4 regions of the Microaerobacter geothermalis genome follow, and region 1 is predicted to be linked to each of the others. Evidence: riboswitches for the same ligand, from Rfam matches in the RefSeq annotation. Region 1 holds a riboswitch; each other region holds the start of a gene.

What was found. A riboswitch is a leader RNA that binds a small molecule or an ion and turns the genes downstream of it on or off. The one in region 1 is predicted to bind S-adenosylmethionine.
Region 2: it holds a riboswitch for S-adenosylmethionine, as region 1 does, so the genes downstream of both, L1765_RS09705 (nitrite/sulfite reductase) here and L1765_RS12845 (OsmC family protein) in region 1, are expected to answer to the same signal.
Region 3: it holds a riboswitch for S-adenosylmethionine, as region 1 does, so the genes downstream of both, L1765_RS01115 (sodium:solute symporter family protein) here and L1765_RS12845 (OsmC family protein) in region 1, are expected to answer to the same signal.
Region 4: it holds a riboswitch for S-adenosylmethionine, as region 1 does, so the genes downstream of both, L1765_RS10050 (PLP-dependent aspartate aminotransferase family protein) here and L1765_RS12845 (OsmC family protein) in region 1, are expected to answer to the same signal.

What each region holds. Positions count from the first base shown of each region.
Region 1 is NZ_JAKIHL010000038.1:6,692-9,878, forward strand. It holds gene L1765_RS12840 (FAD-binding oxidoreductase) at 45-1,403, shown strand; SAM riboswitch class I at 1,517-1,618, shown strand; gene L1765_RS12845 (OsmC family protein) at 1,699-2,157, shown strand; gene hutP (hut operon transcriptional regulator HutP) at 2,583-3,041, shown strand.
Region 2 is NZ_JAKIHL010000023.1:19,106-22,292, forward strand. It holds gene L1765_RS09695 (inorganic phosphate transporter) at 1-40, opposite strand, end outside; gene L1765_RS09700 (DUF3906 family protein) at 37-240, opposite strand; gene L1765_RS09705 (nitrite/sulfite reductase) at 271-1,884, opposite strand; SAM riboswitch class I at 1,966-2,079, opposite strand; gene cysK (cysteine synthase A) at 2,103-3,035, opposite strand.
Region 3 is NZ_JAKIHL010000001.1:214,286-217,472, forward strand. It holds gene L1765_RS01105 (LCP family protein) at 1-135, shown strand, start outside; gene L1765_RS01110 (cation diffusion facilitator family transporter) at 501-1,397, shown strand; SAM riboswitch class I at 1,601-1,714, shown strand; gene L1765_RS01115 (sodium:solute symporter family protein) at 1,878-3,187, shown strand, end outside.
Region 4 is NZ_JAKIHL010000024.1:43,613-46,799, reverse strand. It holds gene phnE (phosphonate ABC transporter, permease protein PhnE) at 1-474, shown strand, start outside; gene phnC (phosphonate ABC transporter ATP-binding protein) at 474-1,211, shown strand; SAM riboswitch class I at 1,319-1,430, shown strand; gene L1765_RS10050 (PLP-dependent aspartate aminotransferase family protein) at 1,503-3,187, shown strand, end outside.

The DNA.
Region 1 (3,187 bases):
GTTGAAATATCATGGTTTGAAGAGAAATGTTTGGAGGGAACGTGATGGAGCTTGTTACAGAACTGAAGAAACTGATTGATGAAGAAAGGGTTACCCAAAATCCAACCGTATTGGAACAGCATAGTCGGGATGAATCTTACCATACCCCTCATCTTCCTGATGTTGTGGTTTTTCCCAAAAGTACAGAAGAAGTAAGGTTGGTGATGAAATTTGCTTATGAACATGTTATCCCGGTCACTCCCTTTGGATTGGGATCCAGTGTTGAAGGACAGGTTATTCCATATCACGGAGGAATCACATTAGATTTTCAACTGATGAATCAAGTGTTGGAAGTCAGCCCGAAGGATTTTCTTGTCCGTGTTCAACCGGGGGTGACAAGATCCCAGCTGAACAAGGAACTGAAGAAATATGGACTGTTCTTTTCTGTAGATCCAGGGGCAGATGCAACACTCGGGGGAATGGCGGCAACGAATGCAAGTGGAACTACTTCTGTCCGGTATGGGATTATGCGAGATCAGGTCAGGGATTTGGAGGTGGTGTTGGCGGATGGAAGGGTGATACATACCGGAAGTAAGGCTGCCAAGTCTTCATCCGGATACTATACCACCGGATTGTTTGTTGGTTCAGAGGGGACCTTAGGAGTGTTTACGGAATTAACGTTAAGAGTATATGGCATTCCGGAAGTGATTATGGCTGCCAGGGCCGTTTTTCCCAGTATCAAGGATGCTGTGAACACCGTGGTTTCCATTATTTCGGCGGGAATTGCCGTTGCTAGAATTGAATTGGTAGATTCCCGTTCCATTAAACAGGTGAATCTTTATAACCAGACCCAATATCCTGAGAGACCTACACTTTTTATTGAATTTCATGGAAATGAAGCTGGACTCAACCAGGATGTAGAGTTTGCCCAAAATTTAGCCAGTGAAAATCACTGTGTAGAATTTAAATTTGAAACCGATTCAAAGGCTCGGGCGCAATTATGGGATGTTCGCCATAACCTGGCCTATGCCTTTATTCACAAATCTCCGGGTAAAAAGATGATGGTCACAGATGTTTGTGTTCCATTATCCGAGTTAGCTGATTCCATTGAGAATGCTCGATTATCCATTGATCAATCTGGTCTTGATGGGGCCATCCTGGGTCATGTGGGAGATGGAAATTATCATGTGATTTTTATGCTGGACCTGGATAACCCTGATGAAATGGAACGTGCCGAAAGGCTAAATGCCCATCTTGTCCAATATGCATTAAGCAAAGGCGGGACGTGTACCGGCGAGCATGGTGTAGGAATCGGTAAGGCTAAATATCAGGCCATGGAGCATGGTGAAACTCTAAACGTTTTTGCTGCGATAAAAAACGCTCTTGATCCAAAGGGAATATTAAATCCAGGGAAAATTTTTTGAGGATGGAACTTAAGATTTACACATCAGAAAATAAAAAATCCGTAAAAAGGGATTGACATTGTCAGAATTTCTGTTAATATGATCTTAACCTTAATAACTGAATAGAAAGAATTTTCTTATCCAGAGAGGTGGAGGGACTGGCCCCATGAAGCCTCGGCAACCCCGTATTGGAAGGTGCCAATTCCAGCAAAGCGTTGTGCTTTGGGAGATGAGAAAGGGATAATTACATGTTTGTGAAAACCCTCTTCTCACCGAAGGGGGTTTTTTAGTTCATGAGAAAGGGAGAGGATGAAAGATGAGCAACGCAACAGCTCAATTGATCAGAGTCAATGCAAAGGGAGTTTGGAAGGGAGGAGTGCATACTTCTATAAGTGTAAGGGATTTTCCCAGCTTTGACATGGATGAGCCGCCTGAGTTGGGCGGAACTGATTTGGGGCCCAATCCCATGGAATTTGTGGTGGCGGCTTTAAACGGCTGCGTTTCTGTTATGATTGCTTTGATTGCTAAAGAACAGGAATTTACCTATGATGGTGTCGAATTTGAATCTACGGGTATTATTGATCTTCGTGGATTGGCAGGAGTAGAAGGTGTCTCTCCCCACTTTCAAAAAATTAGGTTTGATGTTATTTTTAAAACGGAGGAGAGTGAAGAAAGGATCTCGGCACTAAGGCGGGAAGTTGAGAGGAGATGCCCTGCACTTAATCTTTTGAAGGATGCAGGGGTCGTCCTTGATGCGGAGTGGAAGAAAGGGTAGAAGAAGGAACACAGATTGTTCGCACTCATTTCAGTCAACTAAAGAGTGTAAACCAATGATTCTCATGTTGCTTGACGTGTACTCGAATTCCAGATCGAAATATCCGAGAGGAAGAGATGGAATGGTACCATATTGAAATGAAACATGAACAAAAAGGTCCTCCATTTTTTCCGGGATGAAAAAGGGTATTCCGACGTTGTTCGGGAAGCCCAGGAATTGGTATAGCTTCTGCTAAAGGCGGGAACTCAGTTTCTATGGTGCTGAGGATTTCATTCCTACAGAAGAATATGAGATCATGATGCTGATAAAGCAATACAAAAAGCCGAATTTGTATTCAACACCGTGAAGGAAGCTTTAGAGTAATTGTGTCATTGACAACTTGGTCTATGTTGGATAGGATTAAGTAAACTATGGAGGGCAATGGTATGTGGAGTGAAGTCATCGAGGGAAAGCTGGGGAAAATTGCCGCATTTTTGGCCATGATGGGAGAAGAGGTTGCCCAATCTACTTCTTTTATTAAAGAAATTCGCAAGGATGGGTATCTTTATATCATTGGCCGAGTCGGTTCCATGGAGCCCCAGAAAGTGGTTGCGGCCATTGAAACCGCTGCGAAGAATCAGGGAATCATTGATCATGGGGTATATCGGGAGGCCCATGCCCTCTATCACGCGATCATAGAATCGCTGCATGGAATAGGCAGGGGAGATACTTCATTGGGTTCGATCATGAGAACAGTGGGTTTAACTTTTGCTGTGGTTCGGGGCAAACCCTATCCATCAGAGGAAGAAGGAGAATGGATTGCCGTTGCCTTGTATGGCACCATCGGCGCTCCGATAAAAGGCTCCGAACACGAAGTGTTGGGAATGGGAATCAATCATATCTGAATTTGCGATCTATTAAAAACGCTGATATCGTGGTATAATAATGGCATAATGATTAAAATAATAATCATCATGAACTTGCCGAATTGCCAATAGTTTTCGTATACCCATAGTGGTTAGAATTTAGGGGGTATTACGGTGCAGAGTTG
Region 2 (3,187 bases), on a different contig from region 1:
AGAGCAGGGCTACTCCGAATGCCATGTATGTCCAAATCATGGTTCAATCACATACCCGTGTCCCTTTTTGGCCGGTTTTTTCTCCACCATTGCCATTTCAGTTATTTTTTTAAGCGGTAGGTAATGACACTCAAGCTGATGATTAGCACTTTCGAATGCCTGCCTATCATCTCCAGCAATCGTGACTACCGTTGCCCAAGATTCATCGGCAAATCGAACTTCCAATTTATACAGGAACATCGTACGACTATCCTTTCCTTTGGTTTGGTTTTAACTTTGTTGAAGCTGTGATAATATTTGATCTAACCTTTCCTGGAAAGGTTTTATTCCTGTTCTCTTGGAAAAGTCATAAAACTTCTCACCTGGTTGCTTCTCTTCCTTATAGTAGGCAATCAACTGTATAACCACTCGGCCGAGGTCATCCCCCAATACCCGGCCTTTTAACTTTTCATTAAAGACAGCATTGGGGCCTAATGTGCCACCAATATAAATTTCAAAGGCGTCCTTCATTCCTTGAGGGGTTTTCACCAGCACACCCTGAAATCCAATATCAGCGATCTGCCTCTGTCCACAGGAGTTGGGGCAGCCTACCATATGCATTCGGATTGGCTCATCCAGTTCAATATTCTCATCTAGGAAATAAGCCAACTGTCTCATTCTTTCCTTGGTTTCCACCAAGGCCAGATTGCAAAATTCATTTCCGGTACAAGAAACAGCGAAAGCCGTAAAATTTCTAGGATATGGCGTCAACCGCTCGAGGACCTTCTCCTGCAACAGTTTCTCTATCCGATGATCCGGAATGTTGGCCAACACAATATTTTGAGAGTTGCAGGTTCTTAAAGAACCGTCCCCGTATTTATCTGCCAACCGGGCCAGTTCCTCCAATTCTTCGGCTGTCATCCTTCCTACAGGCACAGATAATCCCACATATTTTAAGCCCTCTTGTTTTTGCGGATGAACTCCTGTAAAATATCCGGCATTCCAACCGATAATTTTGTCCTCTCCCCGCCCTGGAAGTTCTCCAGTCAGCTCAAACAGTTTTTCACAAAATTTTTCCGGTCCCCAATCGGCCACCAGAAATTTAAGGCGAGCACGATGACGTTTTTCCCGATATCCGTAGTCGCGGAAGATGGTTGTAACCGCCGCTGCCACCTTCACCACCTCTTCCGGTCTGACAAATACATCCAGTTGCTTCGCCAGATAAGGTTTGGCCGAAAGTCCTCCTCCCACCCAAACATGGAAACCAATCACTTCTTCCCCATCAATCACTTTTACAGCCGGAGTAAAGGCTAAATCGTTAATTTCTGCATGTCCAGCATTATAAATGCTCGATGAAATCGATATTTTGTATTTGCGAGGCAAATTAGAAAAATCCCTGTTCATCAAGAAATAATCGTTTAATTCTTGGGCCAATGGCCTCGTATCGATTAACTCATAAGGATCCAAACCAGCCAAGGGATTTCCGACAATCGTCCTCGGGCAATCCCCGCATGCCTCGAAAGAAGACAACCCCACTTCTTTCAAGCGCTGAAAAATATCGGGCATGTCTTGTATCTGAAGCCAATGGAATTGAACGGCCTGCCGGGTGGTAATATCCACTAGATTTCGACCATAGTCCACAGCAATGGAAGCCAGCACCCTTGCCTGCTCTGAGTTAAGAATTCCTGAAGGAATTCTTACCCTCATCATGAAATAACCTTCCTTCGGCTTTTGCTCATAAATCCCTGCCCACTTGAATCGATTCATATCATCAGGAGTGATGGAGTCATATCCCGTCTCCGCGTAACGATAAATATCCTGAATGACATCCAAACCATCTTTTTCTAATTTAATCAATTCTACTTGGTTTAATTTTTCGCCCTGATCCCTTAACCATTTTTGCATTATGCATAACCTCCGTTTTGTTATTCTTTTTATGCAAAAATCCCCCTGTGAGAAGGGGGATGATCTTTTGTTCCACACCTCCTCTTATCTCTCAGAAAATTTCATTCTGCAGGAATTGGCACCATCTCAAACGATCTGCTGTTTGAAGGTTGCCGGGTATCATCGGGCCAGTCCCTCCACCTCTCTGGATAAGAGGAAATTATTTGGGTCTGAATTGATTAAATGTCAAATTGATATAATGGGGTGGTTAGATACCTTTCACCATTGCTGGGTATTACTGCAACAACTTTTTTACCTATACCCAATCTTTTGGCGATTTTTAATGCAGCAAAAACTGCAGCTCCTGAGGAAATACCTCCCAAAATACCTTCTTCTCGAGCCATTCTCCTGGAAGTTTCAAAGGCCTCATCATTCTCAACGGTAATAATTTCATCATAGATTTCGGTGTTTAAAATCTTAGGAACGAATCCGGCACCAATGCCCTGGATTTTGTGAGGACCTGGTTGTCCTCCAGACAAAACTGGGGAGGCAGCTGGTTCTACAGCAACAATATGCAACTGAGGAAATTTCTCCTTTAACACTTCTCCCGCCCCGGTAACGGTTCCCCCTGTTCCAATTCCGGAAACAAAAGCGTCAATCCCCCCGATTTCTGCTGCTTGTTCTAACAGTTCCTGCCCGGTCGTATCGCGATGTATTTGCGGATTCGCAGGGTTTTCAAACTGCTGGGGCATAAAATAATTGGGATGATCTTCCAACAATTCATTAGCCACCCTTATCGCCCCTTTCATTCCCTCTGGTCCTGGTGTAAGTACCAGTTCAGCTCCATAAGCCCGAAGTAAGTTTCTTCTTTCCATACTCATCGTTTCCGGCATCACTAAAATCGTGCGATATCCTTTTGCTGCAGCAACCATGGCCAAACCAATACCGGTATTTCCGCTGGTAGGTTCTACGATGGTATCTCCTGGCTTCAGTTTCCCTTCCTTTTCAGCGGCTTCAATCATAGCAATAGCAATCCTGTCTTTTACGCTGCCTCCAGGATTGAAAAACTCCAGTTTTAAATAAACATCCGCATCTTCACTTCCCACGATTCTGTTTAACTTCACGAGGGGAGTATTTCCGATAAGATCCGTAATTGTGTTTGCAACACGCATTTCATTTCCTCCAATTCCTATAAATTTATATTTTATTAATCAGAATTATAATGTTAATTATTTCTTCGTGTCAACATTAATTTTTATAGGATTAGTCGGATTTATTTTTAAAAAAAAATCTTTCCCGTATTTGCCTACGACGTTTTAAAAGA
Region 3 (3,187 bases), on a different contig from region 1:
AAAATTGAAACCACTGACGTTCGCGGAGTTAGCCAGAGAATGCCATATACCGAAAACTTATCGTTATGGTTTTATGTGGTGGACGATGGGGAAAAGGCACGTTTAAAAGAAATGATAGAGAAAGTTCTGAATTAATCGGGGGTGCTAGTACTCCTCGAAATTAAAAAAATGAAAAAACCGGAAGGAGAAAGTTCATGGATGATCCCATTTTTATAGCTTATAGAAACTTGTTTATTTTAGTCCTGCTTCCACTGGGAGCAATCCTAGGTTTGTTCTGGTTTATGGTAAGAAAGAAGAAATAACACGTGCAATTTATACGGACAAATCTGAAAATAAGGCGTTTCCTGTATTGGTATTTTGTACCATAATTTTTGCTCGAAGTTAATTTTTTTTCTATATCACATTTTTGATTCGTTTATGAAAAAACGTTTCTCTGGACTAACTTACACTTTGTTACTTATCATGGATATGGGGGGAGTTTATTTATTTGGGAGGAGATTATGGGGGAACAAGGGTTAAGGTTAAAGCAGGGACAAAAGGGTGCATGGATTAGTATAATCGCCTATATTATTTTATCGATCATTAAAGTTTCCATAGGAATTTGGGCTGCGTCAGAAGCATTGGTAGCTGACGGATTAAATAATACAACGGACATTATCAGTTCTATCGCCATTTTAGTAGGTTTAAGAATTGCCATCCGGCCGGCCGATCGGGATCATCGTTACGGGCATTATAAGGCAGAAACGGTGGCTGCTATCATTGCAGCAAGCATTATGGCCCTTGTTGGATTAGATGTGATCTGGGGAGCATTCCGTTCCCTTTGGGATGAGGGTAAAATCGCCCCCCACCCCCTGGCGGGATGGGTAGCCATCGCATCATCAATCGTCATGTATTTTGTTTACCGTTATAACAAACAATTGGCCCGTAAGGTGAAAAGCCAGGCGATCATGGCTGCGGCTTATGATAACCGTTCCGACGCCCTGGTCAGTTTGGGTGCAGCGGTTGGTATTTTTAGTTCAACTTTTGGTTGGTTCTGGTTGGATTCGCTTACCGCTTTAATCGTTGGGATTTTAATTGTCCATACCGCTTGGAGCATTGGATATCATGCATCTTTCTCCTTGACCGATGGATTTGATGAGGCCCGATTAAAGAGAATTAAAGACAAAATTAAATCCATTGAAGGGGTCAGAACGGTGGTTGATGTGAAAGGACGATATCATGGCAGTAGCGTGTATGTGGATGCAACCATTGAAGTGGACCATGAATTAACCGTAATGGAAAGTCATGAACTGACGGAAAATATTGAAGATGCATTAATCGGCTTTGATGATATCGAGTATGTCCATGTTCATGTAGAACCTTATTTATTGCCGAACGGAAAAACAGAAATGGGCTGATACATGGGTGAAAATCCCATGTTCGTCTTAAATAATACCATTTCATCCACGGTCCAGATCAACTCCCCGGCATGGGGAGTTTTTGCTTGTAACAGATATGTAATATTTTGCAAAAAACAAAACTGTAAAAAAGGATTGACATAGACAAGTACACTCTATTAGAATCATATCTAAATTTACCACAATTTCATAATCTTTATTGCTTCTTATCCAGAGAGGTGGAGGGACTGGCCCGATGAAACCCGGCAACCTTCAAGCGTTACAACGTTTGAGATGGTGCCAATTCCTGCAGAAATGCAATTTCTGAGAGATAAGGGGAGGTGTCGGTTATTTGATTGCTTAACCCCCTTCTCGAAGGGGGTTTTCATTTTGAACAAAAATATCTTAATTTTCGATTAGGTTACTCGTAACTGAAGACTAAAGACAATAACGAGAAATTGATTATTCATTTAGATTGATGAGAAGAGGAGTGAAAGTCAGATGACGAGTGTTGGTTATTGGTTTATTGGAATTGCACTAGCTTATACGGTTCTGTTAATTGCAGCGGGTCGTATTGCTAAAACGAGAGCGGTTGATGGGAATGGCTTCTTTGTTGGAGGGAGAAATTTCAGTACCCTTTTTGTAGCGGTATGCATCACCGGCCTTTTTTCCGGATCTTCTTATATAGCGATTCTGGAACTGGCGTATCTTAAAGGGGTTTCTGCCATATGGTATGGGGTAGCCGAGACAATTCAGGTCTTAATTATCGCTTTGGTTCTTGTTGCTCCTTTTCGAAAAAGAGCATTGGTCACCATTTCCGGTCTGCTTGGGGATCACTTTGGTGATAAAGTCAGGGGATTAGCCGGTCTTATTACTGGTTTAACGTTTCCCATGTGGTCTGTGGCAACAGCCCTAGCCTTTGCTTCAGCACTAAGTGTATTTACCGGGATTTCCATTGTTTGGTCAGTGGCCTTAACGGCATTGCTTCTCCTTCTATATCTTCAATTTGGAGGAATGTGGTCCATTGGTTTTACCCAGCTAAGCAATGTTATCGTATTTTTTATCATGCTGGCAATTGGCGTATATGCCTTTTTCATCAACCCTGGCATCAACGGTTTAAAAGAATTATTTCAGCAAAGGCCGGAGCTTTTTGAACCTGCAACTGTGGGGATACAAACCATCGTAGCCTGGTTTGGTACCTTTATTTTAAATGTAATATTGGCTCAGGCCGCTTTTCAAATGGCCCTTTCCTGCAAAACAGAAAGAGAAGGGCAGAGAGGACTAGTCATAGCTGCGATTATTGGAGTACCCCTTATCATAGGCGCAGTATTGTTCGGATTAGCGGCTGCCTATGTGGTGCCCGGAGAAACGAAGGGACTTGTTGCTGTTCCCCTTTATCTCATGGAAACCTTGCCTGCACCTCTCGTTGCATTGTTTTTCCTTGGATTCTGGGCCGCGGCATTAAGTTGGGGAGCCCCCTGCCAGTTTTCTGGTGCAACCAGCCTTGGAAGGGATGTGGGAAAGGCGATTCGTCCTAAGGCGACAGAAACGGATTTGATTCGTTATACCAAATGGTCCTTGCTTCTTCTTACCTTACTAATGATTGTTTTCGCCGTATTAAGGCCTGAGCAGTCAGCATGGTGGAATATCCTTGCATGGGTTGCTAGAAATTCTGCTACCTTTGCTCCTGTGATTGCGGCATTATTTTGGCCAATCGTGACCAGACGGGCCGTTTTGGCATCCTTGTTTATGGGCTCATTTGCAGGACTATTATGGTATCACTTGGGAGGATGGGAAGTTTCTAGTTTCTA
Region 4 (3,187 bases), on a different contig from region 1:
CTTTATCATCTTATCAGAAGCATCCTGACCTTTATCAGGACGATTCCGGAAATTGTGCTAGGACTTATATTTATTGCCACCTTTGGACTGGGGCCCTTCCCTGCCGTCATCGCGATTATGGTTCATAATATAGGAGTATTGGGAAAACTTATTTCTGAATTGGTGGAATCCAGCGACAGGGGACCGGTAGAGGCGATCACCTCAGTGGGAGCTAAAAAGACTATTATTGCTCTCTATGGTATCCTGCCGCAAATCTTGCCCAACATTTTGTCCCATTACTTTTACAGGTTTGAAGTAGCGATCAGAACCTCATTGATTTTAGGTTTGATTGGCGGCGGTGGATTGGGGAACATGTTGTTTATTGATTACAAAATTTTCAATTATACAGCCGTTACGGCAGAAGTGGTTGTATTTATGGTATTGGTTTTTTTGGTGGATTACCTTAGCACCTTTGTTCGGAAGAAGGTGATTTAATGCTACTGGTTCAGAACTTGGTAAAACATTATCATAAAGAAATCGCTCTGGATGGTGTATCCATGGAAATTAATGAAGGGGAATTTGTCGCCATTCTTGGCTCCAGCGGAGCCGGAAAGTCCACTTTTATTCGATGTATTAACCGGTTGCTAGAACCCACATCAGGTTCGATTATTTATAAAGGGATGGATATGGGACAGCTGAGGAAGAAACAGCTAAGGGAAATTCGCAGGGAAATGGGCATGATCTTTCAGGATTTTCATCTGATTTCGAGATTTAATACCCTTCAAAATGTTCTGGTTGGAAGCTATGGTCGATATCCGGTTTGGAGAATTTTATTAAACCGATTACCGAGGAAAGAGTGGAAACTGGCCGAAGAGTTAATCTCCAAGGTAGGAATGGCGCCATTTGCCAAGAAACAGGTAAGGGATTTAAGCGGAGGACAACGGCAAAGGGTGGGAATTGCAAGAACATTAATGCAGTATCCGTCTATAATCCTTGGGGATGAGCCGGTAGCCAGCTTGGATCCGGTCACCAGCCGGGCCATTATGGATTTATTAAAAGAAATTAATGAGAAGGACCGCATCACCATGATTATTAATCTCCATGATACGGAAATCGCCAGACGGTATGCCACCCGTATCATTGGTCTGGCAAAAGGAAGGATCGTTTTCGATGGCCAGCCTGATGCATTAACCGAAGAACAGATCTTAAGAATATATGGAGAAGCTGGATAGGCCGTAGAATAGACCGTAGAAAGAATTTTTCTTGACGATGGGCTTAAACTGAATTACAATAAATTTCAAGTTAAGAAATTGCCTTTAAAATTTCATATATGTTTCGCCTTTTATCCAGAGAGGTGGAGGGACTGGCCCGATGAAACCCGGCAACCGCTATTTCCGTGTGGAATTAGACAGGTGCCAATTCCTGCAGGATGTTTTCCTGAAAGATAAGAGGAAGGAGGAAAATTGTGAACATTGGACCTTCTTCTTATTGAAGAAGGTTTTTTATTTTAAGGAGGGGAATAAATGAGTAAACAACCGGAAACTTATCAATTGGAGACATTATTGCTGCATGGAGGGCAGGCAGTTGATCCTACGACCGGATCGAGGGCTGTCCCCATTTACCAAACCAGTTCTTATGCCTTCACAAGCACAGAACATGCCCAGAGATTATTTTCTCTGGATGAAGCAGGGAATATTTACACACGTATTGGGAATCCCACATCAGATGTGTTAGAAAAAAGAGTGGCCCTGCTGGAGGGAGGAGTTGGGGCATTGGCCACTTCAAGCGGTCAAGCAGCCATCAGCCTTTCTATCATGAATATTGCGGAAGCAGGGGATGAAATTGTTGCGGCCACAACCTTGTATGGGGGAACCTACAATTTATTCTCTACAACTCTCCCTCGCTATGGAATTAAGGTGAAGTTCGTTGATCCATCCAATCCAGACAATTTTAAAGAGGCCATTACGGAAAAAACAAAAGCCATATTTGGTGAGACTATTGGGAATCCGCGATTAAATGTATTAGATATCGAAGCGGTAGCCAAGGTAGCCCATGATGCAGGAATTCCTCTCATCATCGACAATACTTTTGCCACGCCTTATCTGTGCAGACCCATTGAATGGGGAGCGGATATCGTGGTTCATTCGGCGACAAAGTGGATTGGAGGCCATGGAACCTCCATTGGTGGAGTGATTGTGGATGGAGGGCGCTTCCCATGGAATAACGGGAAATTCCCCCGCTTTACCCAAGAGGATACCAGTTATCATGGGGTTCGCTATCATGAGGATTTTGGTTCATTAGCTTTTATTACGAAGGTTAGGGTCCAGCTTCTGCGTGATCTAGGTTCTTGTATCAGTCCCTTCAACGCGTTTATGCTCCTTCAGGGGCTGGAGACCCTTCATGTGAGAATGAAAGAACATTCCAACAATGCAAGGGAGATTGCTTCCTATTTGAAAGAGCATCCAGCCGTGGAGTGGGTCTCTTATCCGGGATTTGAAGATCATCCTACCCATCATTTAGCCGTGAAATATCTGGATAAAGGCTTTGGTGGAATGGTTATTTTTGGGATTCAAGGGGGAAGGGAAGCTGGTGCTAAGTTCATCGACAGTCTTTCTCTTTGGTCCCACCTGGCCAATGTGGGAGACGCCAAATCCCTGGTGATTCATCCGGCAAGTACCACTCACCAGCAATTATCTAAGGAAGAATTAATTGCAGCAGGAGTCTCTGAGGATCTGATTCGTCTGTCTGTGGGATTGGAATCCCCTGTTGACTTAATGACGGATTTGGATAATGCCTTAAGGAAAGCCAACGGGTTAGGTTATTCTCCCACTGGAGAAGGACCGGATGGAAGAAGAATCATCGTCAATGACGAAGGAATCATTAAATGGGTTTGTCAGAACCCCAGGACCATTGCCATCGTCGGCTTATCTGGCAATCCGGCCCGACCCAGCTATAGAACTGCAAGAAAAATTCAGCGGCTTGGGTATAAAATTATCCCTGTAAATCCAAAGGAAACGGAGATTTTGGGTGAAAAGGTATATCCTGATCTAGCGTCGATACCTGAACCGGTAGATGTGGTTCTGGTATTCCGGGCTCCTGAATATGCCGTGGAAGTTGCCCATAAAGCAGCCAAAATTAACCCCCATGTATTCTGGCTACAAGAAGGAGTAATCAGCCCTGAAGCGGTGGAAGTGGCCGCCAGCCATGG